3 regions of the Paenibacillus sp. FJAT-27812 genome follow, and region 2 is predicted to be linked to each of the others. Evidence: riboswitches for the same ligand, from Rfam matches in the RefSeq annotation. Region 2 holds a riboswitch; each other region holds the start of a gene.
The links. Region 2 has a riboswitch for cobalamin ahead of ADU23_RS22760 (ABC transporter substrate-binding protein). Riboswitches for the same ligand answer to the same signal wherever they lie in the genome.
Positions count from the first base shown of each region.

Region 1: linked by a shared signal. The riboswitch ahead of metE (5-methyltetrahydropteroyltriglutamate--homocysteine S-methyltransferase) and the one ahead of ADU23_RS22760 (ABC transporter substrate-binding protein) in region 2 are both predicted to bind cobalamin.
Region 3: linked by a shared signal. The riboswitch ahead of ADU23_RS17720 (S-layer homology domain-containing protein) and the one ahead of ADU23_RS22760 (ABC transporter substrate-binding protein) in region 2 are both predicted to bind cobalamin.

Region 1 is NZ_LIGH01000001.1:3,709,996-3,715,782, reverse strand. It holds gene ADU23_RS15700 (hypothetical protein) at 1-91, opposite strand, end outside; gene metE (5-methyltetrahydropteroyltriglutamate--homocysteine S-methyltransferase) at 209-2,515, opposite strand; cobalamin riboswitch at 2,665-2,859, opposite strand; gene kduD (2-dehydro-3-deoxy-D-gluconate 5-dehydrogenase KduD) at 3,091-3,846, opposite strand; gene ADU23_RS15685 (DeoR/GlpR family DNA-binding transcription regulator) at 3,850-4,644, opposite strand; gene kduI (5-dehydro-4-deoxy-D-glucuronate isomerase) at 4,670-5,500, opposite strand; gene ADU23_RS15675 (NAD(P)H-dependent oxidoreductase) at 5,686-5,787, opposite strand, start outside.
Region 2 is NZ_LIGH01000001.1:5,396,216-5,402,002, forward strand. It holds gene ADU23_RS22745 (heavy metal translocating P-type ATPase) at 1-830, shown strand, start outside; gene ADU23_RS22750 (sulfite exporter TauE/SafE family protein) at 827-1,513, shown strand; gene ADU23_RS22755 (FixH family protein) at 1,522-1,965, opposite strand; cobalamin riboswitch at 2,179-2,329, shown strand; gene ADU23_RS22760 (ABC transporter substrate-binding protein) at 2,475-3,461, shown strand; gene ADU23_RS22765 (FecCD family ABC transporter permease) at 3,502-4,503, shown strand; gene ADU23_RS22770 (heme ABC transporter ATP-binding protein) at 4,500-5,315, shown strand; gene cobT (nicotinate-nucleotide--dimethylbenzimidazole phosphoribosyltransferase) at 5,315-5,787, shown strand, end outside.
Region 3 is NZ_LIGH01000001.1:4,192,272-4,198,058, reverse strand. It holds gene ADU23_RS17720 (S-layer homology domain-containing protein) at 1-2,482, opposite strand, end outside; cobalamin riboswitch at 2,659-2,861, opposite strand; gene ADU23_RS17715 (methyl-accepting chemotaxis protein) at 3,014-4,999, opposite strand; gene ADU23_RS17710 (ABC transporter substrate-binding protein) at 5,145-5,787, opposite strand, start outside.

The sequences.
Region 1 (5,787 bases), 1.7 Mb from region 2:
ATACCTTATCTATGTCAACAGCGGACGGATCATTGAAGTCTTCATAGGCACTCCCAGTGAATTCCGCTACCGTTATGACGACCCTCTCCAAGCATACTGAATTCACTCCTATTTTAATACATGAAGGATCGCTTGTCCCCTTACTCAGCACGAAAAGCCCGCGCTCTCCTCAGAGAGGCACGGGCTTCTTTGTTTCCGGTCGATAAGCTTAGATCGATGCTAATGCGGCACGCTGCTCTCTAACTTTGTACGTTGCCAGCATCATGTTGCGCAGCGAAGCCACCGTTTCTTCCATGCCGCGCGTCTTCAAGCCGCAGTCAGGATTGATCCAGAAGAGGGCAGGATCAAGCACTTTAATCGCACGCTCGATCATGCTGACCATTTCCTCAACGGACGGCACGCGCGGGCTGTGGATGTCGTATACGCCAAGGCCGATCCCTTGGTCATAGGTGTTCTCCTCGAAGCTGTGAATCAGCTCGCCATGGCTGCGTGACGTTTCAATGGAAATAACGTCCGCATCAAGCGCCAAGATCGAATCGATAATGTCGTGGAACTCGCAATAGCACATATGGGTATGGATTTGCGTCGTGTCGCGCACATCTGATGTGGACAAGCGGAATGCATGCACGCCCCATTTCAAATAAGCATCCCAGTCGCTGCGCTTAAGCGGCAAGCCTTCACGCAGTGCCGGCTCATCCACTTGGATCATCTCGATGCCAGCCGACTCAAGCGCTTTTACTTCCTCGGACAATGCCAGCGCGATTTGGTATGCCACTTGCTCGCGCGTAATATCGTTGCGGGCAAAGGACCAGTTCAATATCGTAATCGGGCCAGTCAGCATCCCCTTCACCGGACGATCCGTTAGCGACTGCGCATACACGCTTTCGGTTACGGTCATTGGCTCGGTAAATACGACATCTCCGTAAATAACCGGCGGCTTCACGCAGCGGGAGCCGTAAGATTGTACCCAGCCGTTCTGCGTAAAGGCGAAACCATCCAATTTCTCGCCGAAAAATTCAACCATGTCCGTCCGCTCAAATTCACCGTGAACGAGTACGTCAATGTTAAGCTCTTCTTGGATTTCGATCCAGTTTTTAATTTTTCCATTAATGAAGGAAGCGTAGTCTTGCGAGCTAAGCTCATTCTTTCTCCACTTCTGCCTTGCTTGACGCACATCCAGCGTTTGCGGGAAGCTTCCGATCGTCGTTGTTGGCAGGAGAGGCAAATTCCATTTATGCTGCTGCAGCTTCTGTCTTTCTGCAAAAGGCTTTTGCCTAGCGGACGGATGAGCGGCAACTGCCGCCGCGTCTGCTGCTTGGCGATTACGGGCTGGCGATACCGACAAATTGTGAATCCGCTCGCCGTTTAGCTTAAGCTCCTCAGCACGAAGACCCGCTGTTTCCGTATCAACGGCAAATGCCGCTTCGCTAAGCCATACGATTTCGTCTAGCTTCTCCTCAGCAAAAGCGAGCGCTTCACGCAGTTCAGCTGGCAAATTATTTTCGTTCTTTGCCGTTACAGGCACATGCAGCAGACTGCTCGACGATTGAATGATAAGGCGGTCAGCCTCGATAGCAACCGAAATTTTATCAAGCAGCGCAAGCTTTTGCTTGTAGTCTGAACGCCAAATATTGCGCCCGTCCACAAGACCGATACCTGCCAGCTTGTCCTGAGGGAATCCGAATTGCTCGAGTGCTTGCAGGTTTTTCTCCAAGCCATGAACAAAATCCAAACCGATCGCTTGCACAGGAAGCCCCACTACGGCTTCATAATGCTCTACTGCATCGAAATACGTTTGCAGCAAAATATGAAGCGCAGGCGCTGCCGCATTTAGCTGCTCATAAATGGATTGCACCAAATTAATCTCGTCCTCGGATACCGAAGTAACAAGGATCGGCTCGTCGATTTGTACCCACTGCACACCCTCTTGCTCAAGCTCCTGAAGCAATTGCGCATAAAGCGGTACAAACTGCTCTACCAATTGCGGAAGCTGCTTCGCATCATAACCTTTGGAGAGCTTTAGGAAGGTGTAAGGTCCGATAATGACCGGCTTGCCCTCAATGCCTAGCTTTTGCTTCGCTTCGCGGTACGCCAGCAATGGACGGTTTTCTGTTAATACGGGTTTAGCGCCGGCAAGCTCAGGAACGATATAGTGGTAGTTAGTGTTGAACCATTTGGTCATTTCGCATGCTTGCGCCTGCTGCGTGCCCCTTGCCATAGCATAATACGTTTTAACAGGAACAGGACCCCCTTCATAGCCAAAACGTTCCGGCACTAGGCCAAACATCGCCGAAGTATCCAGCATTTGATCATACAGCGTGAAGTCATTAACCGGGATGATGGTAATGCCTTTTTCCTTTTGCAGCTTCAGGTTGTTCAACCGAATGCCTTCCAGCGTCTCAAGAAAAACGCTCTCCTCCAAATCGCCTTTCCAAAATGCTTCAAGCGCTTTTTTCCATTCCCGGTTTTCGCCGATACGCGGATAACCAAGTACGCTGCTTTTTAGTTTACTCATACTCCATGTTCCTCCTAATAAATGTAATTAAGTTAAAATAAGAACGCAAAAAGGGCGTCGTTACCTTAAAAGAAACAAAGGTAAAGACGCCCGTCGTTAAATTAAACAGCGGTCCTGTCTTAACACCTCCCTATCTCCCGTAGGTAAAAGCAGTGTCGTTCAAATAGGCAGGTCTCCTGGCTCCAGTATCATCATCTTCAGCTTGCCTTCCCAATCCGCTCGGATCAGTGGCATCAACGCTTGGACTCCTCTGTTACAGTGGCGGGACCGCGCCGGCATCGCACCGGACTTCCCTTTTAAGCTCAAGCCTCTTAAGCATGAGCACCTATTTCCACTTATTCAGTTATTGATCGCTATCAGCTAGCAATACGAATAACCATACACTCGAATTAATAATCATTCCATGCAAGTAACGCATATCAAGCTCAACTACTGCATGGCACACGTAATTATACTATAATATCGCCAATTTAGCGACAATTCGCACTATACGCATGTATTAACTGTATTATACGAAAAAAAGGCTTCCCCACTCGCAGGCTGCGCTGCGCTGGGAAAGCCCTATTATAATCGTTCTACCTAACTAACCAACCGCCGTCTACTGCCAATATATGACCATTCATATAATCAGAGGCAGCGGAGGACAAAAATACGGCCGGGCCAATCAAATCCTCAGACGTTCCCCAGCGTCCCGCAGGGATGCGCTGCAAAATTTGGGCGCTGCGCACCGGGTCCTCACGAAGCGCTTCCGTATTGTCCGTGCTCATATATCCAGGCGCAATCGCATTCACTTGCAAGCCTTTGCCCGCCCATTCGCTAGCAAGCGCTTTGGTGAGCCCTGCTACCGCATGTTTGCTGGATGTATAACCAGGAACGTTAATCCCCCCTTGGAAGGAGAGCATCGATGCGATATTAATGATTTTGCCGGAGCCTTGCTCGATCATATGCTTGCCCGCAAGCTGGGAAAGGACAAAGACCGAATTCAAGTTAACGTCGAGCACATCCTGCCAATCCTCATAGCTATGCTCAGCAGCAGGAGTCCGGCGAATAATGCCGGCATTATTGACCAAAATATCGATGCGTCCCAGTTCATCAACCGTACGTTCGATAATGCCCGCAAGCTTGGCGCGATCCGAAATATCGGCTTGGATCGTAATCGCCTTGCGCCCCAGCGCCCGAACGGCGTCCGCTGCTTTGTCAGCAGGCGTGCTGTTCGTGACAAGCGCCACATCGGCGCCCGCCTCGGCTAGTCCAAGCGCAATCGCTGCGCCAAGCCCACGGCCTGCGCCCGTTACGATAGCTGTTTTTCCCGTTAAATCAAACAAACCCATCGGTTATGTCCTCCCTCTCGCACGCTTCCCGCTTTCTGGAAGCTCCGCCTTCATCATCTTTATATCAAGTGCCTCGTATTTCGCTGCAACCTCGGACGAGATGCCATCATCGGTAATGATATAGTCAATCTCGCTCAGCTCAGCAAAAGTAATCAAGGCGCCTTTGTCGAATTTGTTATGATCAGCCAGACAATAGACAGTCTTGGCGTTCTCCAAATACAGCTTCTTCAGCTTCGACAATTCCTCTGTAAAGATCGTAAGCCCGTATTCCAAATGAATGCCCGTGGTGGATAGGAACAGCTTATGGACATTCAACCGTTTAATCCACTCCTGCGATTCCGCGCCAATGAGCAGATTGTTGTGGCGGTAGCCGCCGGGAATAACGAGCCTAACTTGATCCTTCAAGGTCAGCTCCCGAATAATAAGCAGATCATTCGTAAGCACGGTTACGGGGATATTCGGCAGCCGCTTCGCCATCTCAAGCGTCGTGCTGCCCGCATCCAGCGCGATGATATCGTTAGGCTCGATGCAGGTGAGCGCAAGCGCCGCAATGGCCGACTTCTCCTGTTGATGCTTGCTGTTTGGAAATTGCAAGGGATAAAGGCTATCTTCACCCTCCTGCTCCACGACAGCTCCGCCATGCGTTCGTTTCAGAAGTCCCTTCTCCTCGAGCTTCTCCAAGTCCTCGCGAACCGTCTTTTCTGTAACGCCAAATTGCTCGCTTAGCTCGGAAACCTTAACCGCGCCAAGCTGCTCTAATTTTTCTATAATTTTACGATGCCGTTCAGCAGCAAGCATGGTGCACCCCCTGTAGCGAATGTTTCTATTTTAGCTCGCTTGCAGGTACCGCGTCCATGTCTGTAAAGGTATAGTTCTCACCTGCCATCGACCAGCAGAACGTGTAGTTGCTCGTCCCCACGCCGGAGTGGATCGACCAAGGCGGCGAGATGATCGCTTGCTCGCTTGCTACAACCAGATGTCTCGTCTGCGAAGGCTCGCCCATCATGTGGAATACGCGTGCGTCAGCGTTCATATCAAAGTACAAGTACGCTTCCATGCGGCGGTCATGAACATGCGAAGGCATTGTGTTCCAGACGCTTCCTGTTTTGAGGCTTGTTACGCCAAGCATAAGCTGGCAGCTTTGGATGCCGTCTGCATGAATGTATTTGTAAAGAATACGTTCGTTGGAAGTTTCTTGCGAGCCAAGATGAGTTGGATTCGCTTCCTCCATCGTCATCTTGCGCGTAGCGATCTCGGCATGCGCGAGCGCAGAGCAGAAATAAAGCTTCGCAGGGTTCGCCTTGTCAATGCTTGAGAGCAGCACTTGGCGTTTGCCTTTGCCGACATACAGCACGTCAAGCTTGTTCAGCTCATATACTTCTCCATCAACGGAAATCGAAGCCGGGCCGCCAATATTCAAAAATCCAATTTCGCGGCGCTCCAAGAAAAATTCGGTTTTCAGCGTAGCCGCATCCTCCAGTTCAAGTGCTTCGTTCACCGGCAGCGCCCCGCCTACAATCATCCGGTCATAATGCGAATAGGTCATCTTCAGTTGATCCTGCTCGAACAAGCTTTCGATCAAAAACTCGCTGCGCAGACGTTCCGTATCATATTGCTTCACATCAGTTGGGTTAGTTGTATGACGTACTTCCATTGGATAAAAGCCTCCTAAACGTTTTTATAGCGCTAAGTCAGCTTCGCTGGACTTACGCTTATGTTTGTTATTGTTCGTTTTTATATTAACACACATTTACGAACATAAAAAGAACATTTTACACAATAAAAAAACGACCTCCGTCCGCACAAGCTGCGAAGAGGCCGTTGTTTCATTTGCAGATATTAATGGGCGAGTACGTTAAATGGCGTTTCGATATGCTTCGCATACTTTTTCGCTTCTTGCGCGAGATATTCATCCGTGCCCCTATTCGCATTATAGGTAAC
Region 2 (5,787 bases):
CTGTTCATCCGCTTGCGATCGCTATAATACGCGAAGCTAACAAGCTTGGGCTTGTTATTCCTGAAGCAAGCGAGTTTGCGTTTACGCCAGGCGGAGGTGTCGAAGCGGTCGTTCTGGATCGGCGCTTTGCAATAGGCAATGCCAGATTTGCGGCTGAGCGGAATTGGGTTGTGAGCGGTGCCGCTGCCGCATTCGCCAAGCAGCGCGAGAAATCCGGTGAAACGGTGCTTTATGCCGCTTCGGATGGACATTGCGTTGGCGTAATCGCATTTAGCGATACGATCAAAGCCAATGCGAAAAATACGATCAAAGCGCTTAAGGCGCTTGGCGTTTCATCGATGCTTGCAACGGGCGATCATGAGGCGCCTGCGCTTGCGGCGGCCAAAGCCGTTGGCATCGCTAGCGTGCATGCTTCCATGCTGCCGGAGCATAAGGTTGAGCTAGTGGAGAAGTTGAAGCGCCGAGGCAAGCGGGTCGCTATGGCAGGCGACGGCTGGAATGACGCGCCCGCGCTCGCCGCTGCGGATGTGGGGCTCGCGATGGGAGAAGGGACGGACGCCGCGCTGAGCGCAGGTCACATGACCTTGTTATTCTCACGACTGCAAGCCATCCCTGAAGCGATCAAAATAAGCCGATTAACGATTCGAAATGTAAGGCAAAACTTAACCTTTGCCTTTATCTACAATGTAATCATCATTCCTTTTGCAGCTTTTGGTCTGCTGGAGCCTTGGATGGCGGGAACGGCTATGGCGCTTAGCTCCGTGTCGGTTGTCGCCAATGCGCTTCGGCTGACTGGCCAGCTTCGGCGCAAGGCTGGGACAAACGAATGACGATCACATGGCAGCAGGTTGGCTTTATTATTTTGACCGGATTGTTCAGCGCTCCGCATTGCATCGGGATGTGCGGGGGGATCGTGTCCGCCGTGTCGCTGAATTCTACTGCATCAGCCCAGAAATCGATGCTGCTTTATAATGCGGGACGAATCTTGTCTTATTCGCTATTAGGAGCTGTCATGGGAACGGTCGGCTCGTTTGTTGATGTAGCAGGCAAGCTGGCAGGCGTGCAGGGACTAGCGTCCATTATCGGCGGATGCTTCTTGCTGCTCTGGCTTTGGCGCAGGTTCCAGCTGCCCTTTATGAACCGATTGTCGGCCTTTCTCCACAAGCGATTGGTTGGAGGGGCGCAGCGCTCAGCGGGTCAAGAAACCGGGCATTTGCTCGCTACGGGCATCGCATTTGGCTTCTTGCCCTGCGGCTTGACTTATGCGATGCAAATGACAGCCGCCGCTACCGGCTCAGGCCTTGAAGGCGCAGCAGTCATGGCTTTGTTTGGCCTCTCCACTTTTCCGGCATTAGCTGCAGCTGCGTACATTGCTGCCTTCGCAAATAAAAAGTGGCGGCGGTTCATGCGCAAAGCGAGCGTTGCAACGGCAATTGCCGTAGGCGTCATTTCGATTTTGCGCGGGTTAGCCGTTAATGGCATCATCCCATCGATCAATCCTTGGCTTTGGTGATCTGCCGTTCAATGGATTGCCTTCAGCATCCTTACGATCGTATACGTTTGATCGCCTGTTTGAACCGTGACCGTTGCCTTCCACGTACCAGCCATCAACGGGACGCCGTCACCCGAATATTGTCCGGGTGACGCTTCGGTCATTTTGAACGCATAATCACCGCACACCATATCCATCATCTCAAGGTTGACGGATAAGCTTGCACCCTGCAACGCAGCGCCGGATTCGTCGGTAAGGTCGATCAAAAAGCGATTGCCGCGCAGCACCTTAGCCGGATACGGATTGATCGACCAAATGGCATGGCCGCTCCCGAGGGCGTGCTCCGTAATAGGCGGGGCTGCATCGCTTGGCTCGCTAAGCAAAGTGAATGCTGCTGCGACAAGAAGAGCTGCCCCAATGAGCAGGAAGAGGAATTTATATAGAGGCGAGGTTGATTTGGCATTAGGCTGCATGAAGATTGTACCTCCTTTGATCCAATGGATTTGGTCGTTGCCACTAATAATGAAGAGGCTTATTACGTTACCTATGCGGCAAAAGTCAGGAGCAGAACGCGCGGCATCGGTCATCAGAGCGACATGAGCGATGTTGGACAAATTTTAAGAGACGGTGTATATTAACTACGGATAATTTTATATTGTATAAATAGGTGCTGATGCGAAGTATTCTGACAAACAAAGTTCGAAGGTCGGAAATCGCATGAAGCTTAATAGGGAAGACCGGTGAGATACCGGCACGGACCCGCCACTGTAAGGAATAGCAGCAAGCAGCATGCTGTGATGTCCGAGTCAGAAAATCTGCCTATTTACATAACGCTTATACCTACGTGGACTTGGGGAGAGTGCTTTGGAAGCTTGCCGCTTGGATGATTGAGTAGAGCGCGTATGAGAGCATTTCTGGCACTATTGTCAGAGATGCTTTTTTTATTTTATACGAAAAAAACATATAGGGGAGTAACGTTAAAATGAATGAAAAAAAACGCAATATGACGAAGATTCTGTTTGGTTTGCTGTTAGCGATGCTGCTAGTTTTTACAGCAGCTTGCGGAGCGAGCAGCGACAAGGAGAACAAGCCTAGCAATTCACCGGCCAATACGGAGCAAACGGCTACGCCGGCGCCATCGGATAACACTACCGCATATCCGCTTACATTAAAAGACGATACGGGAACGGAGATCACGTTCGCGCAAGCGCCGACTAAGGTTGTTACGCTCGTGCCTAGTGAAACGGAAGCCATTTACGCGATTGGCTCTGGCGAGCAGGTCGTAGGCGTCGATCAATATAGCAATTATCCGGAGGAAGCAGCATCTAAGCCTAAAGTAGGCGACATGACGACTAATATCGAAGCGGTAGCCGCGCTTGATCCTGATCTTGTGCTGGCTTCATCATCGATGAATACGGAAGCCATCACGAAGCTTCGCGAATTGAAAATTCCGGTGTTCGCGTCTGATCCGCTTACCTATGATGCCGTTATTGCCAAAATCGAAAATTTAGGTCATATTATGAATAAACAAACGGAAGCGGCTGCTGTCGCTGAGCATATGCGCGCAGTTAAGCAGCAGGTAACGGATGCAGTGAAAGACGCTGACAAAAAGAATGTATATTTGGAGTTTTCCGTAGGCTGGACAGTAGGTTCCGGCACTTTCCTCGATGAGCTGCTGACGCTTGCAGGAGGCAAAAACATTGCCGCCGGGTCGCCGGGCTGGTATGAAATTAGCGCAGAGGAAGTCGTTAAACAAAATCCTGAGCTCATCATCTATCCTGCTTTGAAGGAGGAGCCGAATCCGATCGTCGTTGGCATTGAAAGCCGCCCAGGCTGGGATGTCATCGATGCGGTGAAAAATAAACACATGCACGCGGTAACTGAGGACCCGCTCGTACGTGTTGGGCCTCGCCTTGCCGAGGGCTTGCTTGAGCTTGCTAAAGTCATTCACCCGGATCTCGTAAAATAATCAAATGACCTATAAATTAGTTTGGTATGGAGGAGCAGCTATGCTCCTTCTTGCTGTTTCTATCGTTGTAAGTTTATCAATTGGCTCGGCCGGCATTTCGCTCGGTGACGTGTGGGGCATCCTCGTTCATCAGCTGCCATGGCTTGCGGATAAGCCGGTTTCTTACACGCCCGGTCAAATAGCAATCGTTACCCAAATAAGGCTCTCGCGCGTTCTGCTTGCTGTCCTCGTAGGCGCATGCCTTGCGCTTGCAGGGACCGGCTTTCAAGGCGTGCTGCGCAATCCGTTAGCCGATCCATATACGTTAGGCGTCGCTTCCGGAAGCTCGGTGGGCGCCGCATTTATCATTTTGTTCGGACTGCAAACGGTGCTTGGCATATGGTCGATCCCGCTTGTGGCCTTCGGTACCGGAACGGTCACGCTGCTTGGCGTCTTTTGGCTGTCGCGCAGCAAAGGTGTCATGCATATTGAAACGCTTATCCTCTCAGGTGTCATTATTCAATCTTTTCTTGGCGCTTTCGTTTCGTTTATGGTTTCGATGTCGGAGGGGGTTGTCAACCAGATTTTGTTCTGGTTGATGGGCTCGCTTGCGATGCGGAGCTGGGAAAATGTCTATATGCTAATTCCGTTTCTGCTCGTTGGATTTCCTCTGCTGCTCGCCTATGGCCAGCCTCTTAATTTGTTCGTGCTTGGCGAGCGGCATGCTGCCCATCTAGGCGTACGCGTCGAGCGAACGAAACTGATCGTGTTAATCAGCTCGACGCTGCTAACCGCGGCAGCGGTTTCCGTTTCCGGCGTTATTGGCTTCGTGGGGCTTGTGGTACCGCATTTGATCCGTCTGCTGGTAGGCCCCGACTATCGCTTGATAACGCCTTTGTCTGCCATCGGCGGCGGCGTGTTCGTCCTCTGGGCGGATACGCTGGCAAGAATGGCGTTGACGCCAAAAGAAATTCCGCTTGGAGTCGTTACGGCTCTGATCGGCGCCCCATTCTTCGCTTATTTGCTGCATAGACGGAAGCTGAAGCAAGGAGGGATGAGATGATCGAGGCACATAACATCATACAAACCGTACAAGGAAGGATCGTGCTGAACGGGCTTTCCTGTTCCTTTCAAAAAGGACGCATGTACGGCATTATTGGTCCCAACGGGGTAGGCAAATCGACGCTGCTGCAGCTGCTCTCGGGCGTTGATCAGCCTAAGCAAGGGGAAGTGCTGCTTGCAGGGCAAAATATAGCATCATATCCCCGCAAACAGCTGGCTAAGAAGATGGCGGTGCTGGAGCAAAGCGGGCTGCCGCCCGTTGGATTCTCAGTGCGCGAGGTCGTCGGGATGGGGAGATTTCCTTTTCAAAACTGGCTTGGGGGCGAAGAGCAGGACAGCGAGTCGATCATTGACAGGGCTTTAACCGCAATGGGTCTTAAGGAGCTTGAGCATCGCAAGATGGATCAGCTAAGCGGCGGAGAAAGGCAGCGCGTAGCACTCGCAAAGCTGATGGCGCAAGAGCCTTCTATTATTTTGCTGGACGAGCCGACTACCTATTTGGATATTGGCTTTCAGGTGCAGCTGCTGGATACGGTAAGGGCATGGCAGAGAGAGCGCGATCTTACGGTTATCGCCGTGCTCCATGACTTGAATTTGGCTTCCCTCTACTGCGATGAGCTTGTCGTGCTTCATCAAGGCAAGGTTGCTGCTGCCGGCAATCCGCATCATGTGCTGACTGCTTCACTGATCGAGCAGGTATATGAAACAACAACAGCCGTCATCGCCCACCCTGTAACGGGAGTGCCGCAAATTATGCTTCAACCAAATGGAAATAACTATGCATTTAGTATGGGCTTGAAGGAGCTAAAGTGATGGAAAACGAAGCGTACATAGAACTAAAGAAGACGGTTAAGCAAATTAAACCGTTTCATGAAGAGGCTGCCGCACTTGCTTTGCAGCATTCTGATTCATTGACGAAGCCGCCGGGCAGCCTTGGCAAGCTCGAAGCGCTCGCTAGTCAGCTCGCAGGCATCACAGGTCAGTTATGGCCCGATTTGTCGCGTAAAGCCGTCATTGTGATGGCTGGCGACCATGGTGTATGCGACGAAGGGGTTAGCGCGTTTCCGCAAGCCGTCACGCCGCAGATGGTACTAAATTTTCTAAACGGCGGGGCGGCGGTAAACGTATTGGCTAGACAAGCGGGCGCGGAAGTCGTATGTGTCGATATTGGCGTGAATGCGGATTTGGAGCATGAACGGCTCGTAAGCCGCAAAGTCATGCGAGGAACGGCGAATATGGCAAAGCAGGCGGCAATGACGCGCGAGGAAGCGATTGGGGCCATTAT
Region 3 (5,787 bases), 1.2 Mb from region 2:
AAAAAGGTTGGCCTGCTTTAGGCGAGCTTGGAGCAGTTGTAACAGCATGAACAAACTGAGTATCAAAATCACCGTAATATACAGTAAGGTGATCAGATTCCTCTAGTACAAAATCAGCAATGCCAACTGAAGGTGTAATCCATTCACCATTTCTCTTGATTGCATACTGCCAACCGTCATAACCTTGGTACGTTTTTTCACTGATTCCAGCAATAGAAGTTACATAATCGCCAAAAGAAGGATGTGTTGTAACTTGAAGAGCTATTTTTTGATCAGCCGTAAGATCTTTTAGAGCATCAAGAGCGCTGTACCCATTTGCAGTACCTGTTGCTATATTCGCCTGCGGACCTTCAATATCAACCGCGACATCAACAGCAAAAGCAACGCCTGGCATTACTCTTCCGGCAAAATTGTACAATCTACCTTTTTTATTGGCGAATAGGCTATACGCGTCTAAAGCCTGTAAAGCTTGTTCCGTCGCCATGCCATTGCTTTTTCCAGTTAATAAATGCGAAAACCCGCCATCTGCTTGTGCAAAGCTTAACAGCTTATCGAGAAGGTTTATTCCATTTTTAGTAAAGGCTACGCCTGTTGGATCAATTCCATGAGCAGTAAGCCCGATTATAGCCTGTGAAATGCTTTCACTGCTTTCTCCGCCATAACCGCCATGTGTTTTTTGATTTATAGACAACCAATGTATGGCTTTCTCGCCCGCTGTCTTCACATCTACTTTATCCATGTATGGCGCAAGCGCAATAAGAGCCATTGCCGTCATATCTGCTTCGCTATTTGAACCGCCCCATGCAAAACCGCCATCAGGCAATTGCTTGTTAACAATAGCTTCTGCTAGTTTATCTCGCGTCCACAAAGAATCTTCCGGCAGTTTATAGTTACCTGAGTCCAAAGCAATTAGACTGTATAAAGGTCCATTCAATCCTTGGCTAACAATCCCTTTGTGATTATATATCTTTTCAATTAAATTATAGCTTGCAAAATCTTCTGCGTCATAGCCTAACGCCGTAATAGCCATTGAAAAACGTGCATAATCCGTTACAAAAGTAAACGTATTATTTGTTTTCTTTAAATTAGCAACAAGCTGCTCGTAGTAAGCTGCCGGTGTTTTTTGTCCAGCTTGTGCAAGGGCAAGGGCTTGCCACTCAGAAGTGACGCCTTTGCTTTTGATATACTTCGCTGCATTGTTAATGGCAGAATCTACTTTTTCAGAACCCTTTAAAATACTTAAGTAATAAATTCTAGGCTCTTTGTTACCTTCTTGGGCAATAACCCGTACAATACGGGGTTTTTTTTCGTTTAGCGTCAATATTTTATCGACTGGCGTGTTAACCGCACCACTCGTGTTATTTACGAAAAGCTGATCGACTTTTTTGGTTGTATTAGCAGTTACCTTTATCGTGTCAGCGTTCACTTTAATATCTTTATAGACATAAACACTGTCCTGTATCGTAACTTCCTTGGAACCAGAACCATGTTCGATACCTGCCAAGGTGATCGAGCTTAGGCTTGGCGTTTGTTCAATTGCGCTGTCTGCATCATGCAGTTGTAGTGAAGTCACTTCTGTACTTATTTCACCAAAAGGACCTCCGTCAATCTGTACGGCAGTATAGACTTTAATAAAATCAATGCTTTCTAAATTAACCGGCATGCCGTTCTCATCAACAGCCCAGCTAATGTCAATTCCTTCACCTTTAGCGTTTGCTGGTACATAGGGATTTCCTGCTACATTATAAGGGGCACTGCCATTGGAATGAGTATCTGTATATCCAAAAGCCGTATTTCGAGTAGTAATTTTCACTCCCGAATAAGTCCGAGCCAAATTATCGATTGCAGGCTGTGCTAATGGATAATTTGCCGGAATGGGATAATAGGAATGTTTATGAAAACTATTAGTCTTAATAAAACCTGTCGCACCTTCGTTATCCGCCCAAGGTACGTTCAAGCCGTTTGGTGCAGCGAATTCTGGATCAGGATTCGTGTATGTCGTTGCATAATCCCAGATCGTTGAATCCTCATAATGCTCTGAACCTGCGATATAGTACCACTTTGCCGGTTTGCCTGTTCCATCGTCTTGTGCGACAGCAACTGCTCCTGGCTCCTCAAATCCACTAAAAGCATTTCCGTAAACCGTAAAATCCACGCCGTAAGGGTGATCCTTACTGTTTTGAACCGGTGCATTTGTTTTAAATACGACAGCACCACCAAAGCCGCCTAAAGACACGCCGCTTGATAACACATTGTTATTCCAACTTTGATTTACGTCCCCAATGCCGCCAAAACCGGATTCATTGACAAACTGACCAGGAGCTGGAAGCAAGTCATAAATGGTAAACGGACCTAAATCAGGATTTGCATCCTCTGCAGCAACCTTGGCCGCTGGCAAAAACGCTGAGCTTGCCGCAGTGATAAATACGGTTAAGCTCAATATTAAAGCTAATAATTTTTGCGATAATGCTTGAGTTTTCATTAGTAACCTCTCTCTTCAATAAATTATGTTCAAACAAATAAAAGCCGCCCTAGGAGGACGGCTTTCAATAAACATGCATGCAAGCATGCGAACACACATAAGCAATGGCGTTTAAACGTAAATATTACGCATAAGTCGCCAATTAGACTGTTTCTTTTTCTCTCCACCCGAAGAACTAGAAACTTAAGAAATTGGCAGGTTTCCTGGCTCATGAGTCATCGTTCCTCGTCGCCTTCCCAGATCATTGATTATCCAGTGGCATTTTGACGAGATACTCTTCATTTACAGTGGCGGGACCGCGACGGAATTGCACCGAACTTCCCTATTAAGCTCTATAGCCAACTACTAAGCATAGAGCACCATATTTCCTTCGTTATATTCATTTGTACTAAAGATCATACAAGGAATGGAGATGGTTTGTCTATACCTAACACAGCGAAAAAGCAACAATTCATTGATGGATAGTATGATATCTAACCATTACTTCACTATCTTAGGAAAAATATAAAATTATGTTATTTTCGCACTCAGCTATTCAATCCTAAATCGCTCAATCGACCGCTGAAGCTCCTCCGCCAGCTCATTTACCGACGACGCAAGTGCCAGTGTCTCAGCAGCAAGCTGATTTTGCCGCTCGGTATCCGCTGCCGATTGCAGAGCGTGGCTGGAGGTTGCTTTGGCTACCTGTGCCATCGTATCAACGGATGCGCTGACCTGTTCGCTGCCTGCCGCCATTTCCTCGGTTGATGCGGAAACGTCTTGTATTTGCGCTGCAACTAAGCGTGATTCGTTCCATAACGAATCAAACGATGCCTTCAGCTCTTGCACGGTTTCCAATCCCTGCTCCATTTCCTGATCGCCGGTATTTACGGCACCTACCGCATTTGCTGTCAAGGCTAGCACTTGATCGATCGTCTCCGCAATATGTCCGGCATGTGCCGAAGCCTGCTCCGCCAGCTTTCTAATTTCATTCGAAACGACCGAGAAGCCAAGGCCATATTCACCGGCATGTGCCGCCTCGATCGCAGCGTTCAGTGCCAGCAAATTGGTCTGGCTAGCAATCGCCGATATTGTTCCTGCCATTTCTTGAATTTCAGAAGAACGCTCATTAAGCTGCCCAATGACATGTGAGATGGAAGCGGTGGCTGCGCCCAATCTTTCCATTTGCACAACGGCTTTGTCCGACTTTTCATGGCCCAGCTCGGCTGCATGCAGCATATCGCCAGACGCTTCCGCCATCACATTCGATGAATGTGCAATTCTTCCCACGCTAGCCGCCATCTCCTCCATCGATCTGGCAGCCTCATCTGCGCCAACTGCTTGATTTTCTGCGCCTAGCGCCATTTCGTTCACGGCAGAAGCTAGCTGCGAAGAGAGCTCTCTGCTCTGGTGCGAGCCTGCGCTTAATTTGCCGGCAAGCTCCGATACGGAAGCGGAATTGTTTCGAATCGCCCGCATCAGGCTTTGCATATGCTCGATAAACCGATTGACCTCCTCCGCCAGCCGCGAAATTTCATCATCTCCCTTTACCTCTATGCGGTAAGTAAGATCGGCTTCGCTAGAGTTAAGATTGACAGCGGCACGCACGATGCTGCGAAGCTTTCGTCCAACGACCAGCTGCGATAGAAGAAACAAGATGACTAGAACAACGACCATTAAGCCGCCGAATTGCAGCAGTACTTTGGTCCTCTCGGCTGCTATGAGCGCATCCGCCTTCTCCTTGGATACGGCGACGCGAACGGCGCCCCAATGCTTGCCGTCTATCATAAGCGGATAAGAGATATCCCATGCCTCTACTGTTCGTCCATCGATAAGACGGTCATATTTTTGCAAATAGACCTCATCCGTATTCGTATTCATGACGGCGTTATAACCTGTTTGATCATTAAAAACACGGTTGGCCCGGTAGTTTTGGCTAAGAAAGCCCTCATCTCCCCAAGCATCCTTGGACGCTTCTCCTAATTTGCTATAAATACTATTATGCGTTGCAATATAGCCTGCGTAGCTTGGGTTGTCCGAATAGGCAGCCGCCATCGCGTAAATGACATCCTCTTCGTTCATAAAGCTATCCAGAATGCCCTGCCAACGGTCATCCGTATATCGATCGTAAGCGCTATCGTATTTCAATTCGTACTGAGAGAGCGGAATCGTTTCGCCATTATACAAAACCGCCTCCTTTGAAGCGTACGCTGTGTCTTTGATCCTGTTTGCGGCTGACTGCTCGCTTTGGGGATTAACGGTCAGCTCATCGTTGAACAAATGCTGCTTAAGCGTGTCATGATTCCAGCTTGTCCCGTCTTGGAATACGATGCCTCTATTCAAATCCTGCTCCGTCACATGCTCAAGCGTACGGGAGAGCGATAAGACCAAATCCCGCCCCTTATCCAGCAGCCTCTTTTCAATAGAGATACGCGTTGCTCTCCATTCGTAAATGACAATGACACTGACAACCGCTACCAACGCAGCCGTCATAACTAGCAAAAATTTATTCGTCAACGTGCGAATTTTTATTTTCATATGCAATATCCCCCATCTTTATTGATTTATATTAAGCCAGATCATCCAAATGATCTGTGATATAAATCACACCAAAAACACCCTTATGCCGCAGCAAATGCGGCTAAGGGTGTTTTCGTAACGAGTTAGGGGAGCTGTAAACCGTTTATTTCAATGACTCACGGACCTCTAGCGTCCGTTTATTCCATTTTTCCGTTTCGGGAATGAGCTTGTTAATATCTGCCCCGTCAAAAATGATTTCGTTCAAAATATTGTTCCAGTTGTATTCGGACCATGCCGGAATCGTCACGCCTGGCTGAATTTTAGCGTTTTCCTTCGCGATTTTGACCGCTTCCTTATTTTTGCCTTCCCACATTGGGGTTTGGTCATAATAAGCTGTCAATTCCGGATCGATAACGGAAGCGTTCGCGCCTTGATCGATTTTCCATTTTTGCGCTTCTTTCGAGAATTGGAAGCTGATCCATAGGAACGCTTCTTCCTTGTGCTTCGAGCCGCTAAGCAAGGAAAGCGGGCCATAAATGCTGTAGCCGGGCTGGCTGACTTTTCCTCTTGGGAAAGGCAGAACATCCCATTCAAATTTCGCATCCTTCTTCAGGCCAGGCAGCACCCAGTCCCCGCCGATTGCAAAACCCGTTTTACCGTTGATGAACTCTCTTGTCACATCGCCTTGCTCCGCAGCCTTCGCGTTGCTTTGCATCGAGCCGTCTTTCCAAACGAAATCAGAAAGCCATCTTACATCGTTCATGACATCAGGCGTGTTCAGCAAGCTTTGCGTCAAATCCTCATTC